3 regions of the Musicola paradisiaca NCPPB 2511 genome follow, and region 2 is predicted to be linked to each of the others. Evidence: predicted binding sites of a transcription regulator. Region 2 holds the regulator's gene; each other region holds the start of a gene.
What was found. Region 2 encodes CRP, which controls carbon source genes, mostly activating them, when cyclic AMP is high. Its sites were predicted from a motif close to ATGTGANNNNNNTCACAT; they were not measured.

Region 1: the regulator CRP is predicted to act here: its motif matches at 2,344-2,361, upstream of DPA2511_RS12590 (CidA/LrgA family protein).
Region 3: the regulator CRP is predicted to act here: its motif matches at 2,527-2,544, upstream of focA (formate transporter FocA).

Annotation. Positions count from the first base shown of each region.
Region 1 is NZ_CM001857.1:2,843,478-2,847,918, forward strand. It holds gene DPA2511_RS12585 (glycoside hydrolase family 3 protein) at 207-2,150, shown strand; gene DPA2511_RS12590 (CidA/LrgA family protein) at 2,417-2,833, shown strand; gene DPA2511_RS12595 (CidB/LrgB family autolysis modulator) at 2,823-3,518, shown strand; gene cdd (cytidine deaminase) at 3,781-4,441, shown strand, end outside.
Region 2 is NZ_CM001857.1:409,969-414,409, reverse strand. It holds gene DPA2511_RS01895 (phosphoribulokinase) at 1-727, shown strand, start outside; gene DPA2511_RS01890 (OsmC family protein) at 780-1,187, opposite strand; gene crp (cAMP-activated global transcriptional regulator CRP) at 1,503-2,135, shown strand; gene argD (bifunctional acetylornithine/succinyldiaminopimelate transaminase) at 2,204-3,424, opposite strand; gene DPA2511_RS01875 (aminodeoxychorismate synthase component II) at 3,546-4,124, opposite strand.
Region 3 is NZ_CM001857.1:2,613,615-2,618,055, reverse strand. It holds gene pflB (formate C-acetyltransferase) at 1-1,552, opposite strand, end outside; gene focA (formate transporter FocA) at 1,610-2,467, opposite strand; gene ycaO (30S ribosomal protein S12 methylthiotransferase accessory factor YcaO) at 3,243-4,441, opposite strand, start outside.

The sequences.
Region 1 (4,441 bases), 2.2 Mb from region 2:
CCGGCCGCTCAACTAGCTTGTCACTACCCCCGAAGAGAGCGCGGCCTGGCCTGCACCCCGCAATTTACGCCTTCCTGCGTGGTTCGCCCCAGCGATGTAACCGGTTGCTGTTGCCGGCGCCGCCTTCTCATCCGGCGGACGTCTTCCTCTGACCATGAGAACGATAACAATGACACGCTTACCCACGATATGTCGTACCCCCAACGGTGTTGGCGCTAAGCGCCGCGCTGCCTTTGCTGTTTTCCCCGCTGGCATCCGCCGTCCAACAGGCGGTATTGGAGACCCGCGATATCAGACTGATCAGTGTTGATGGCTTGCAGTTCAGGGATCTCAACCGGGATGGCAAACTCAACCCGTATGAAGACTGGCGTCTGCCGGCGGCGGTGCGTACCGCCGATCTGGTATCCCGCATGACGCTGGCGGAAAAAGCCGGCGTGATGATGCACGGTTCGGCGCCGACCGCCGGGAGCGTCATCGGCGCCGGCGCGCATTATGACCGGCAGAGCGCCCGCGCGCTGATCGCCGATCTCCACATCAACAGCTTTATCACCCGCCTTTCCGGCGACAACCCGGCGCAGATGGCGGACGAAAACAACGCATTACAGCAGTTGGCGGAAGCCACCCGGCTGGGGATCCCCATCACCATCAGCAGCGACCCGCGCAATGCCTTTCAGTCGCTGGCCGGCGCCAGCAGCGCCGCGGGTAAATTCAGCAAATGGCCGGAAACACTCGGGCTCGCCGCCATCGGCGATGAGACGCTGGTGAGACGTTTCGCCGATATCGTCCGGCAGGAATACCGCGCCGTCGGGATTACCGAAGCGCTGTCGCCGCAGGCGGATCTCGCCACGGAGCCGCGCTGGCCGCGCATTGACGGTACCTTCGGCGAAGACCCGGCCCTGACGAAAAAAATGGTGCACGGCTACGTCGCCGGCATGCAAAACGGCACCGGCGGCCTTAACGATGGCAGCGTCATTGCGGTGGTCAAACATTGGGTCGGCTATGGCGCGGCGCAAGACGGCTGGGACAGCCACAACGCCTACGGCAAATACGCCCGTTACGGTAAAGATGGGTTGCAATCCCACATCGAGCCGTTTACCGGCGCCTTCGCCGCCCACGCCGCAGGCATCATGCCCACCTACTCCATCCTGCGCGGCGCCACCTGGCGCGGCGTGCCTATCGAACCGGTCGGCGCCGGTTTCAATAAGTTTCTGCTTACCGACCTGCTGCGCGACCAATACGGTTTTGACGGTGTGATCCTCAGCGACTGGCTGATTACCAATGATTGCAAGGGTGATTGCGTCACCGGCGTCGGGCCGGGCGAAAAACCGGTGCCGCGCGGCATGCCCTGGGGCGTGGAGCATCTGACGTCCTATGAACGCTTTATCAAAGCGGTCAACGCCGGCATCGATCAATTCGGCGGCGTCACGGATTCAGCCATGTTGGTCAAAGCGGTGCGGGAAGGCCGTTTGCGGGAATCCCGGCTGGATGCGTCCGTCACCCGGATCCTGCAACAGAAATTCCAGACCGGGCTGTTCGAACGGCCGTTCGTTAAGGCAGAACAGGCGGGAAACGTGGTCGGCAATCCGCAATCGCAGCAACTGGCTAATAATGCCCAGGCGCAGGCACTGGTGCTATTGCAGAACAAACAGTTGCTGCCGCTGCGTCCGGGGAGCCGGTTGTGGGTCTACGGCATCGACCCGGCGGCGGTGAAAAATGCCGGCTTCATACCGGCCACGCGGCTGGAAGAGGCCGACATCGCGCTGATCCGCACCCGCACGCCCTACGAGCAGCCGCATAAAAACTACTTTTTCGGCAGCCGACACCACGAAGGTTCGCTAGCCTTCAGCGCGGATAATCCCGACTATCAGGCTATCGTGCGCGCCAGCGCCCGCGTGCCTACCGTCGTCACCCTGTATCTGGAGCGGCCCGCCGTCCTGGCGAATGTGGTGAACAAGACCCAGGCGCTGGTCGCCAATTTCGGTGTTAGCGACGCGGTATTGCTACAGCGGTTGTCGTCTTCTGCGGACTATACCGCCAGGTTGCCATTCGAGCTGCCATCCTCCATGCAGGCGGTGCTGAAACAGCGTTCGGATCTTCCCCACGACAGTGCCGCCCCCTTGTTCCCGTTCGGGTTCGGGCTGCCGCGCTGATGCGGTTTCCGTAACGGCTTCCCCCGGGGTCTCCGCACGAGGCCCCGCTTAGCCGTGCCTCCCGATAACCGGCAGACAACGGCAGACCCAGAAAATACCGCCCGAACGTGCTTGGCCCTACCGAGCCGAACCCATGCGCACCGTTCGCACGCCAGTACGCACTGGACGCCTGCATGAATCCGCTGAAAGTATTTTGTGATGCGTAGCACACCTACAGGAGTAGCGTTATCATACTTCCCCTTCGCTCAATCAGGAGTTTCCGTCCTATGGGTAATGCATTCATCCTTTGCTGGCAGTATTTGCGCGCTTTCGCGCTGATCTCTCTCTGTCTTTTTGCCGGCAACGCGGTATCCGCGCTGCTGCCCATTACCATCCCCGGCAGCATTATCGGCATGTTGATACTGTTCGCTCTGTTGGCCTCGCAGATCCTGCCGGCCCGTTGGGTCAAACCCGGCTGCAATCTGTTTATCCGCTATATGGCGCTGCTGTTCGTCCCCATCGGCGTGGGCGTGATGAACTACTACGATCTGCTACTCAGTCAGTTCGGCCCGATTGTGGTGTCCTGCTTGTTCAGCACCATCATCGTCATGCTTGTGGTCGGCCATACGACCCAGATGATGCAACGCGATCGCCGTATTCCTGACACATCCGCCAAACCGGGAGGAAGCAACCATGCTGAATAATATCGGGTGGTCGCTGCCGTTGACGCTGGTGGTGTTTTTCGCCGCGCGCCGGCTCGCCATGACACTGAAAATGCCGTTGTTCAATCCGCTGCTGATGTCCATGCTGGTGATCATCGCCATCCTGCTGATGCTGCACATTCCCTACGCGCACTATTTCGCCGGCAGCAGTGTGCTCAACAGCCTGCTGCAACCGGCGGTGGTGGCGTTGGCGTTTCCACTGTACGAACAGTTGCACCAGATCCATGCCCGCTGGAAATCGATTATCAGCGTATGTTTTATCGGTAGCGTAGCGGCGATCGTGTCTGGTACGGCCATTGCACTGTGGTTGGGCGCCACCCGCGAAATCGCCGCGTCGGTGCTGCCCAAATCCGTCACCACGCCGATCGCCATGGCCGTCGCCAGCACCATCGGCGGCATTCCCGCCATCAGCGCAGTCTGCGTGGTTTTCGTCGGTATTCTCGGCGCCGTACTGGGCCATACGCTGTTTAATCGGGTGAATATTCGCACCGCCGCCGCGCGCGGCCTGGCGATGGGCACCGCGTCGCACGCCCTCGGTACTTCGCGGTGTGTCGAAGTGGATTACCAGGAAGGCGCGTTCAGTTCTCTGGCGTTGGTTATCTGCGGCATCATGACATCGTTGATTGCCCCCTTCCTGTTCCCGGTGCTGATGCGGCTATTCGGTTGATGCTCCGCCGTGGAGCGCCCCCGCAAGCGGCGTTTCCACACGCCTTATCGATGGCGTTCGCCGAATTATCGATGCCGCACGCCAGATGCCGGTTGGAATACAGGTGCGAGGGGCGACGAATGGATGCACAAAACTGGAATGCCTCACACATTTCTTCTCTGCATTTCACTCATTTCATTTAAAAAGTGATAAAAATCACACATAACAGCGTGATCGCTTTCTACCATTCGTATCACAGTCGTCACCATCCAAGAGGGTTCTCATGCAAGCACGTTTCCAGAGCGCATTCACCCATCTGTCTGCACCGTTACAGTCTGCATTGGCGCCGATGCTGGCGCGGGATGATTTTTCCGCCATGCTGACCGCAGCCGAAGTCAACCATCTCTGCGGCCAGTGCCGGATCACCGTTGATGCGCTGGCGTTCGCGCTGCTCCCTTTGGCGGCGGCGTGTGCGTTGACGCCAATTTCCGCCTTCAAGGTCGGCGCTGTGGCGCTCGGGGACAGCGGCGCATTGTACTGGGGCGCCAATATGGAGTTCTCCGGCGCGCCGTTGCAACAAACCGTGCACGCCGAACAAAGCGCGGTAGCCCACGCCTGGCTGAGGAATGAAACCGCGTTACGGAGCGTCACCGTCAACTACACGCCGTGCGGGCATTGCCGTCAGTTCATGAACGAACTCAACAGCGCATCGACGCTGAACATTTGCCTTCCAGGCCGTTCGCCGGCCCGCCTTGGCCATTATTTGCCCGATGCGTTCGGCCCACGCGATCTGAACATCAGCACCCTGCTGATGGATAACGTAGATCGTGGCATGACGCTGCCGGAATCCGATGCGCTGACCGCTGCTGCGCTCGATGCCGCCAATCGCAGCCACGCCCCTTATAGCCAGGCGTTCAGCGGCGTGGCCTTACAGGGCGAGCGCG
Region 2 (4,441 bases):
CCGTCCGGAAATGGACATGGCGATCCGTAAAGCGCGGGATCTGGGCAGGCACATCAGCTACTTCGGCCCGGAAGCCAATGATTTCAGTTTGCTGGAACAGGCGTTTATCGACTATGGTCGCAGCGGCAGCGGTAAAACCCGCAAATATCTCCACACCTACGACGAAGCCATTCCCTACAAGCAGGTACCGGGAACATTCACCCCCTGGGAACCGATGCCGGAACCCACGGATATTCTGTTTTACGAGGGGCTGCACGGCGGCGTCGTGACGGAATCCCATAACGTCGCCCAGCATGTGGACTTACTGGTCGGCGTGGTGCCGATCGTCAACCTGGAGTGGATGCAGAAACTGGTACGGGATATCAACGACCGCGGCCACTCACGCGAAGCGGTGATGGATTCGGTGGTTCGCTCGATGGAGGACTACATCACCTATATCACCCCGCAGTTTTCACGCACGCACATCAACTTCCAGCGCGTCCCGACAGTCGATACCTCCAATCCGTTTGCCGCCAAATCCGTTCCATCCATGGATGAAAGTTTTGTCGTGATCCACTTTCAGGGGATGAGCAACATCGACTACCCCTACTTGCTGGCCATGCTGCAAGGTTCGTTTATTTCGCACATCAATACGCTCGTGGTGCCGGGAGGGAAAATGGGGCTGGCGATGGAGCTGATTATGACGCCGCTGGTACAGCGGCTACTGGCGGGCGATAACATCGGTTAAAGCGTGGCGCGGCAGCCGTACAACCGCCGCGCATGATGTGCAACCGACCGGGTCATTCCAGTTCGACGACTTCATGGCTGTGAGTGATATGTACCGTTTTTCCCAACATCAGCGCGACGGAACAATATTTTTCCGCCGACAGCGCGACGGCGCGCTCAACTGCTTTGTCGGTCAAGCCGCGCCCTTTCACAATGAAATGCAAATTAATCGTGGTGAACATACGCGGCGCTTCTTCGCGGCGCTCCGACGTTAATCGTACTTCGCAATCCGCGACATCCTGACGCCCTTTCTGCAAGATGGATACCACGTCGACGGCGCTGCATCCACCCGCCGCCATCAGCACCATTTCCATCGGACTCGGCGCTTTGTCTCCGGCGTTTCCATCCATCAACACCTGATGCCCGGAGGCGGACTCGCCAAGAAACGTTAACCCTTCAACCCACTTCACCCGCGCCTGCATAACATTGACCCTCAACTATTTTTTAAAAATTACATCGCTTATGTATAAACCCGACTAAAATCAGAGTTTAATCATGCTGAAGCGAGACAACACGAGACACTACACACAACCTGTGTTAAAAACGGGGAAATAATCCGGTGTGTGAGCCTCTACCAGACACATCCTGATTATGACGTCACCCGATAGACAGCCTCAGTATATTCCCTGACGTCATTCCGCCTGAGTGGAATTTAAATATAACTATGTTATCACGCCGTACAGGGAACTCTGAGCCCTGTGATTTGCGCAGTGAATTACAACAGAGGATAACAGCGAATGGTTCTCGGCAAACCGCAAACAGACCCGACTCTCGAATGGTTCCTTTCTCATTGCCATATTCACAAATACCCATCGAAGAGCACGCTTATTCACCAGGGTGAAAAAGCAGAGACGCTTTACTACATCGTGAAAGGCTCGGTCGCCGTGCTGATCAAGGATGAAGAAGGTAAGGAAATGATCCTGTCCTATCTCAACCAGGGAGATTTCATTGGTGAACTCGGCCTGTTTGAAGAAGGTCAGGAACGTAGCGCCTGGGTTCGGGCCAAAACCGCCTGTGAAGTCGCCGAAATTTCCTACAAGAAATTCCGCCAGCTGATTCAGGTCAACCCCGATATTCTTATGCGTCTGTCTTCACAGATGGCGCGCCGTCTACAAGTCACGTCCCAGAAAGTGGGAAATCTGGCGTTTCTTGATGTAACGGGCCGCATCGCCCAAACACTGTTAAACCTGGCCAAGCAACCCGATGCCATGACGCATCCTGACGGCATGCAGATCAAGATTACCCGTCAGGAAATCGGTCAGATCGTCGGATGTTCTCGTGAAACCGTCGGCCGTATTCTGAAGATGCTGGAAGACCAGAATCTGATTTCCGCGCACGGCAAAACCATTGTGGTGTACGGTACACGCTGAGTCATTGCGACGCCGGATCAAAAAGAGCGTGCTGCGGCACGCTCTTTTATTTTCAGCAACAGACGAACTTATTGCTCCACAACCTTCGCGACCGCCTGTTCGAACAGCGCCATGCCTTGATCGATATCGTCCAGTTCAATCACCAGCGACGGCACAAAGCGAATCACATCCGGCCCGGCGACCAGAATCATTAACCCCAGTTCGGCCGACGCCGACAGGAAATCGCGCGCACGACCATGCCACGCTTTCTTGAGTTGTGCGCCAATCAACAGCCCCATACCGCGGACTTCATCAAAAATGCCAAACCGCTCATTGATACGGTGCAACGCCGCCGCAAAACGTTCATGACGAGCTTCCACCCCAGACAGCACTTCCGGCGTATTGATCACATCCAGCGCCGCTTCCGCCACCGCGCAGGCCAGCGGGTTGCCGCCGTAGGTGGTGCCGTGCAAACCGACGCTCATGACGGACGCCACTTCCTCGGTGGTCAGGCAAGCGCTGATGGGGAAACCGCCGCCCAACGCCTTGGCGGTGGTCAGGATATCCGGCCTCACGCCGTAATGCATGTAGGAGAACAGCTTGCCGCTGCGGCCCATGCCGCACTGCACTTCGTCGAACACCAGCAGCGCGTTGTACTGGTCGCACAATTCACGCACACCGGTGAGGAATTCCGGCGTCGCCGGCGTAATACCGCCCTCGCCCTGGATCGGTTCCAACACCACGGCACAGGTATGATCGTCCATCACCGCCTTCACCGCCGCCAGATCATTGAAAGGCACATGGATGATATCCGCCGGTTTCGGCCCGAAGCCGTCGGCGTACTTGGCCTGCCCGCCTACTGAAACCGTGAACAGCGTCCGGCCATGAAACGCCTGATAGAAAGCGATGATCTTGGTTTTATACGGACTATGGCGCTCGATGGCGTAATGACGAGCCAGTTTGAACGCCGCTTCATTGGCTTCCGCCCCCGAGTTGGCAAAAAACACCCGGTCGGCGAACGTGGCGGCAATCAGCTTGGAAGCCAGACGCAAAGCCGGCTCGTTGGTAAACACGTTGCTGGTGTGCCACAGGGTTTCGCCCTGCGTTTTCAACGCCTCAACCAGCGCCGGATGACAATGTCCCAGCGCGGTAACGGCAATACCGCCGGAAAAATCGATGTATTCTTTGCCCTGCTGATCCCAGACACGGCTCCCTTTACCCTTCACCGGCACGAACTGCGCGGGCGCATAAATCGGAAGAATGACCTTGTCGTATGTTTCCCGCGTTACTGCTGATTTTTCTGTCGCCATCTGCTGCCCCGTGATGATATCCCATTGTCCAACATGAAAATATAGTCAATAAATATGCATAAAAAATCACACGAGCGCAATCGATAAATCCGCTCGCCCGTCGACGCTATTCACTATCCGTTTATAAATTCATGAAATTTTTCAACAACTGATGCCCCTGTCGGCTAAGAATACTCTCCGGATGAAACTGTACACCTTCCAACGGCAACGCTCGGTGGCGAATACCCATGATTTCATCCGGTCGCCCATCCCGTTCCGTCCAGGCGGTCACGTCAAAACAGGCCGGCAACGTTTCAGATGCCAGAATCAGCGAGTGATAGCGAGTCACCGTCAACGGATTTTCCAGCCCGAGAAACACCCCTTGTCCGGAATGACGAATCGCCGATGTTTTGCCGTGCATTACCTGCCGGGCCCGGATCACCTGAGCGCCAAACGCTTGCCCTAACGCCTGATGACCAAGGCATACCCCCAGAATCGGCAGTTTGCCGGCAAAGTGACGGATGGCAGCCAGCGAAATCCCGGCGTCGTCCGGCGTACAAGGGCCGGGCGAGATCACCAGCCGCTGCGGCGCCAAACGCTCAATATCCGCCAGCGTCAATTCGTCATTACGCATAACCGTTACCTGCGCGCCCAGCTCGCAAAAATATTGGTAGAGGTTATAGGTAAAGGAGTCGTAGTTATCGATAATCAAAAGGCTCATCGTATTAACCTGTGGATATTATTTATGTAAATCAATGCGGTAACTCCCGTTACCGTACGATGCCCGTCACGGGATAGGAGTATAGCGGGGGTGGCGGAAACGTGTCGACCAGACGGGGCGGATTTCACCTTACCGGAACCCTCCGTTGCGCCATAAACGTCATTTGCCTGCATCAGTTTGGACGAGAACGGTGCGAAGACAACATACAACGCCTGTTCAACGGACAGGGTCATGTTCGCGCCAACGGAACGAATGAGTGCAGCGAGTAAACCGAGGCGTACACGCCGTGCGTGAAGATTTAGGGCGTCACCCTGGGC
Region 3 (4,441 bases), 2.2 Mb from region 2:
CACGGTCGTGCAGCGCCATCAGAGAAGCTTCGTAGCTGTACTTGTCGTGCATGTAGTGGATGATGTTCAGGGCGGTGACGTACTGCTTGGCCAGCCAGTCCATGAAGTGATCCATACGATCCATCACTTCGTCGAAGTGCAGAACGTCGCCTTTGATCGGCTCGGATTTCGGGCCTACCTGCATTTTCAGTTTTTCGTCCACGCCGCCGTTGATGGCGTACAGCATGGTTTTCGCCAGGTTTGCACGGGCGCCGAAGAACTGCATTTGTTTGCCAACCACCATCGGGCTCACGCAACAGGCGATCGCGTAATCGTCGTTGTTGAAGTCCGGACGCATCAGATCGTCGTTTTCGTACTGCAGAGAAGAGGTGTCGATAGACACTTTAGCGGCGAATTTCTTGAAGTTTGCCGGCAGCTTTTCAGACCACAAGATGGTCATGTTCGGTTCCGGAGACGGGCCCATGGTGTACAGGGTGTTCAGGAAACGGAAGCTGTTTTTAGTGACCAGAGTACGACCATCCAGGCCCATACCGGCCAGAGATTCGGTTGCCCAAATCGGGTCGCCGGAGAACAGTTCGTCGTATTCCGGAGTACGCAGGAAACGCACCATACGCAGTTTCATCACCAGGTGGTCGATCAGTTCCTGGGCATCCTGCTCGGTGATTTTACCGGCTTTCAGATCACGGTCGATGTAGATATCCAGGAAGCTGGATACGCGACCGAAGGACATGGCGGCGCCGTTCTGGGATTTCACCGCGGCCAGGTAGCCGAAGTAAGTCCACTGTACGGCTTCCTGAGCGGTGGTAGCCGGGCCGGAGATATCGCAGCCGTATTTGGCGGCCATCTCTTTGATCTGTGACAGAGCATGGTGCTGGTCGGCGATTTCTTCACGCAGGCGGATAGTCGCTTCCAGATCTTCGCCGTTTTCCAGTTTGGATTGCAGGGAAGTGAACTGGGCGAATTTGTCCGCCATCAGGTAGTCGATACCGTACAGCGCAACACGACGATAGTCGCCGATGATACGGCCACGGCCGTAGGCGTCCGGCAGACCGGTCAGCACGCCGGATTTACGGCAGCGCAGGATATCCGGGGTATACACATCGAATACGCCCTGGTTGTGGGTTTTACGGTATTCGGTGAAGATTTTTTTCAGCTGCGGATCCAGTTCACGGCCATACACCTTACAGGAGCCTTCAACCATTTTGATGCCGCCGAACGGGATCAGCGCGCGTTTCAATGGCGCATCAGTCTGCAGACCGACGATTTTTTCCAGATTTTTGTTGATGTAGCCGGCATCGTGGGAGGTGATGGTGGCTGCAACGTCGGTGTCGAAATCAACCGGCGCATGAGTGCGGTTTTCCTGTTTGATGCCGTCCATCACTTTATCCCACAGGGCTGTGGTGGCTGTGGTGGCACCGCTCAGGAAAGATTCGTCACCTTCATACGGTGTGTAGTTTTTCTGAATGAAGTCACGCACGTTGACGCCATTCTGCCATTCGCCTGCGCTAAAACCTTCCCATGCGTTGGCGAGTTTTTCATTCAGTTCGGTCATATTACACCTACCTTTGATATGGATTTTTTGTAACCCGACGTTGCGGCCGACAGCAGCTTAGTGCTGATCTCCACCGCGCAAATAGATGACCCAATAGGTCAGCCCAACCAGAAATCCGCCGCCGATGATGTTCCCCAGAGTGACCGGGATCAGGTTGTCGACGATGAAATTCCCGACGCTCAAGTGTTCAAACTGGACGGCAGTCATATTAATGGCGTGCCAGAATGAATCTGAAGCGAAATTCTTAATAACGATCCCCATCGGAATCATGAACATATTCGCGATGCTATGCTCGAAGCCGCTGGCGACGAACATGGCGACCGGCAGTATCATCGCCAAGCATTTGTCGGTCAGGGTGCGGCCGGAGTAACTCATCCATACCGCCAGACACACCATCAGGTTGGCCAGAATCCCCAGACACAGCGCTTCGATAAAAGTATGCTCCAGTTTGTGGCTGGCGGTTTGCAGGACATTAAGCCCCCAGGCGCCGTTTGCCACCATATATTCGCCAGAGAACCACATCAACGCCACGAAGAACAGCGCGCCAAGCAGGTTGCCGATATAAACGTTAGCCCAGTTCAGCCACAGTTGCTTCCAGGTGATGCGACCGCTGGCCTTTGCAATCACGGTCAGCACGGTGGAGGTGAACAGGTCGGCGCCGCACACCACGACCAACATCAAGCCCAGGGAGAAGCAGATGCCGCCTACCAGTTTGGCCATGCCATAAGGCATTGATGCGGTACCGGTGGTTGCCGTGATGTAAAAGACGAACGCGATAGAGATGAAAACACCGGCAGTGACCGCCAGAAAAAAAGCGGTTAACGGTTGTTTTGTCGCTTTATAAACGCCTGCGTCTTCGGCGACTTTCGCCATGGCTGGCGGTAATAATAGAGTGAAGGGGTTGTCAGTTTTCACACTAACTCTCTCTCAATGATTATCTACGTTGAAATATTAACAAAGCGCTATGGGCCAAAATTTGACATGGATCATATCGGTGAAAACTATAAGGCGATAACGCTCTATCAGTAGGGGTGTTTCTTGGTATAACCTAATGTTTTATAACGAGAAAAAAAATTTTAAAATTTATTAAATATGTTGAAAAAGGCAATGTTCGGGCTGTTTTAGCGTTAAAAAAAATATGTTTTTGTAGTAAATTCGTGCGTCGGTTTTAGGTTATTTAATTCTTTGTTCACTGTTTTATAACAATAACGTCATTTATTATCATCACAAACAATGAACCCAGATAAATAACTATTTTATACCCGACATACTTTGGTTTCATTTATTACTCGGCCCATCCCTGGGTTGCGCCTTTTTGGGGGCGTAATACGCTGCATTTAAATCTGCTCGCGGCAGATTTATCGTCCGTCCGCATCACTGACTGCAACTCGAATTATTTAAGGCATCGGTGTATGGAATAAACATATCGTCAAACAGGAACAATAAATATTTCCGGGAAAACAGCTCCTGGATTATTCCTGCTGCCAGCACGACCCGAAAAAATGCTGCCTGACCGGAAAAGAAAGGAAGCCAGAGTATGACGTCGCAATCTTCGCGCGATATTGTAAGGCAAAAATAGCCAGACAGGTAATAAAAACCCTGCACAAATCCGGAACGCAGACAGGCGAAACCGGTGTTCCGGTTTCGCCTGATCGGTGACAACAATAAAGTGATACTCGCCGGGTGGGAATTAGGCGTTCTGCCAGTGTCGGCGTTTGGCGTTTTGCAATTTTTCGTAGGCGGCTAAAAGTGACTGATGCGCTTTCAGGGCGGTAAGATCACTATCAATGGCGAACAGCCCGTAGAAGCTTTGTTCGCCGGTAATCGCCGCGCTGGCGGCGTCGACGGCGTCCTGACCATACATGCGCACGAAAGCGTCGTAGTACAACGCCGGTTCGCGTTCAGGCTCCAGCGCCAGTTGAAGCAGCGTTTGCAGGCAACGATAGTAGTTGCCGCGCTCGGCGCTGAACACGGACTGATTAAAATCGAGCGACCATTCCGCCCAACTCAGCGCCTGTTCCAGATCGCCGCCCGCCAACGCCAGCATGGATTTCAGCTCGCCGACGCGCAAAGTAAACCACCCGTTATCTTTGCCGGTGGCGATGCCCAGCAGTTCACGCACGCGGGTAAAATCGTCCAGACCTTCGTCATCCAACTGTTGCAGCAAATTCAGATATTCGCCTTGCTCCCATTGGCTGTCTGGCAGCGCCAGCAAGGTGTCGCGCAGATGCGCACCCATGCTGTTGTTGGCCAGCAGCAGATCTTCCTCCGGGTAAATATCCGACATACCCGGCACCAGAATGCGGCAAGCATAGACGGAAAGATGTTCATAATCCGCGATATACACTTCTTTATCTTCCTGCCGGAAGATCGCCATCAGGGTGGCGAACTCCTGTTCGGTCGTGCCGCTGAAGCTCCAGTCCGCAAACGCATAATCGGCTGTTTTACGGAACAAATCCCAGGAGATCAGACCGCTGGAATCGATGAAATGCGTTTCCAGATTGGTGTGCTCCGCCACTTCGTCGTTATCGAAGGTCGGGGGCGTGAAAACGTCCAGATCTTTCAGCCCGCGTCCTTGCAGCAGCTCGGTCACGGTACGTTCCAGTGCGACGCCGAAATCCGGATGCGCGCCGAACGAGGCGAAACAGGTGCCGTTGGCGGGATTGAACAGTACCACGCAAATCACCGGATAACGGCCGCCGAGCGAGGCGTCGTAAGCGAAGATCGGGAATCCTTCCTGTTCCAATGTGGCGATGGCTTCAACCACGCCGGGGTAACGTGCCAGTACGTCGGATGGAATTTCCGGCAGGCTGATGGCCTCGGCGATGATCCGGTTTTTTACGTAGCGTTCGAAAACTTCCGACAGACCCTGTACGCGGGCTTCATTAC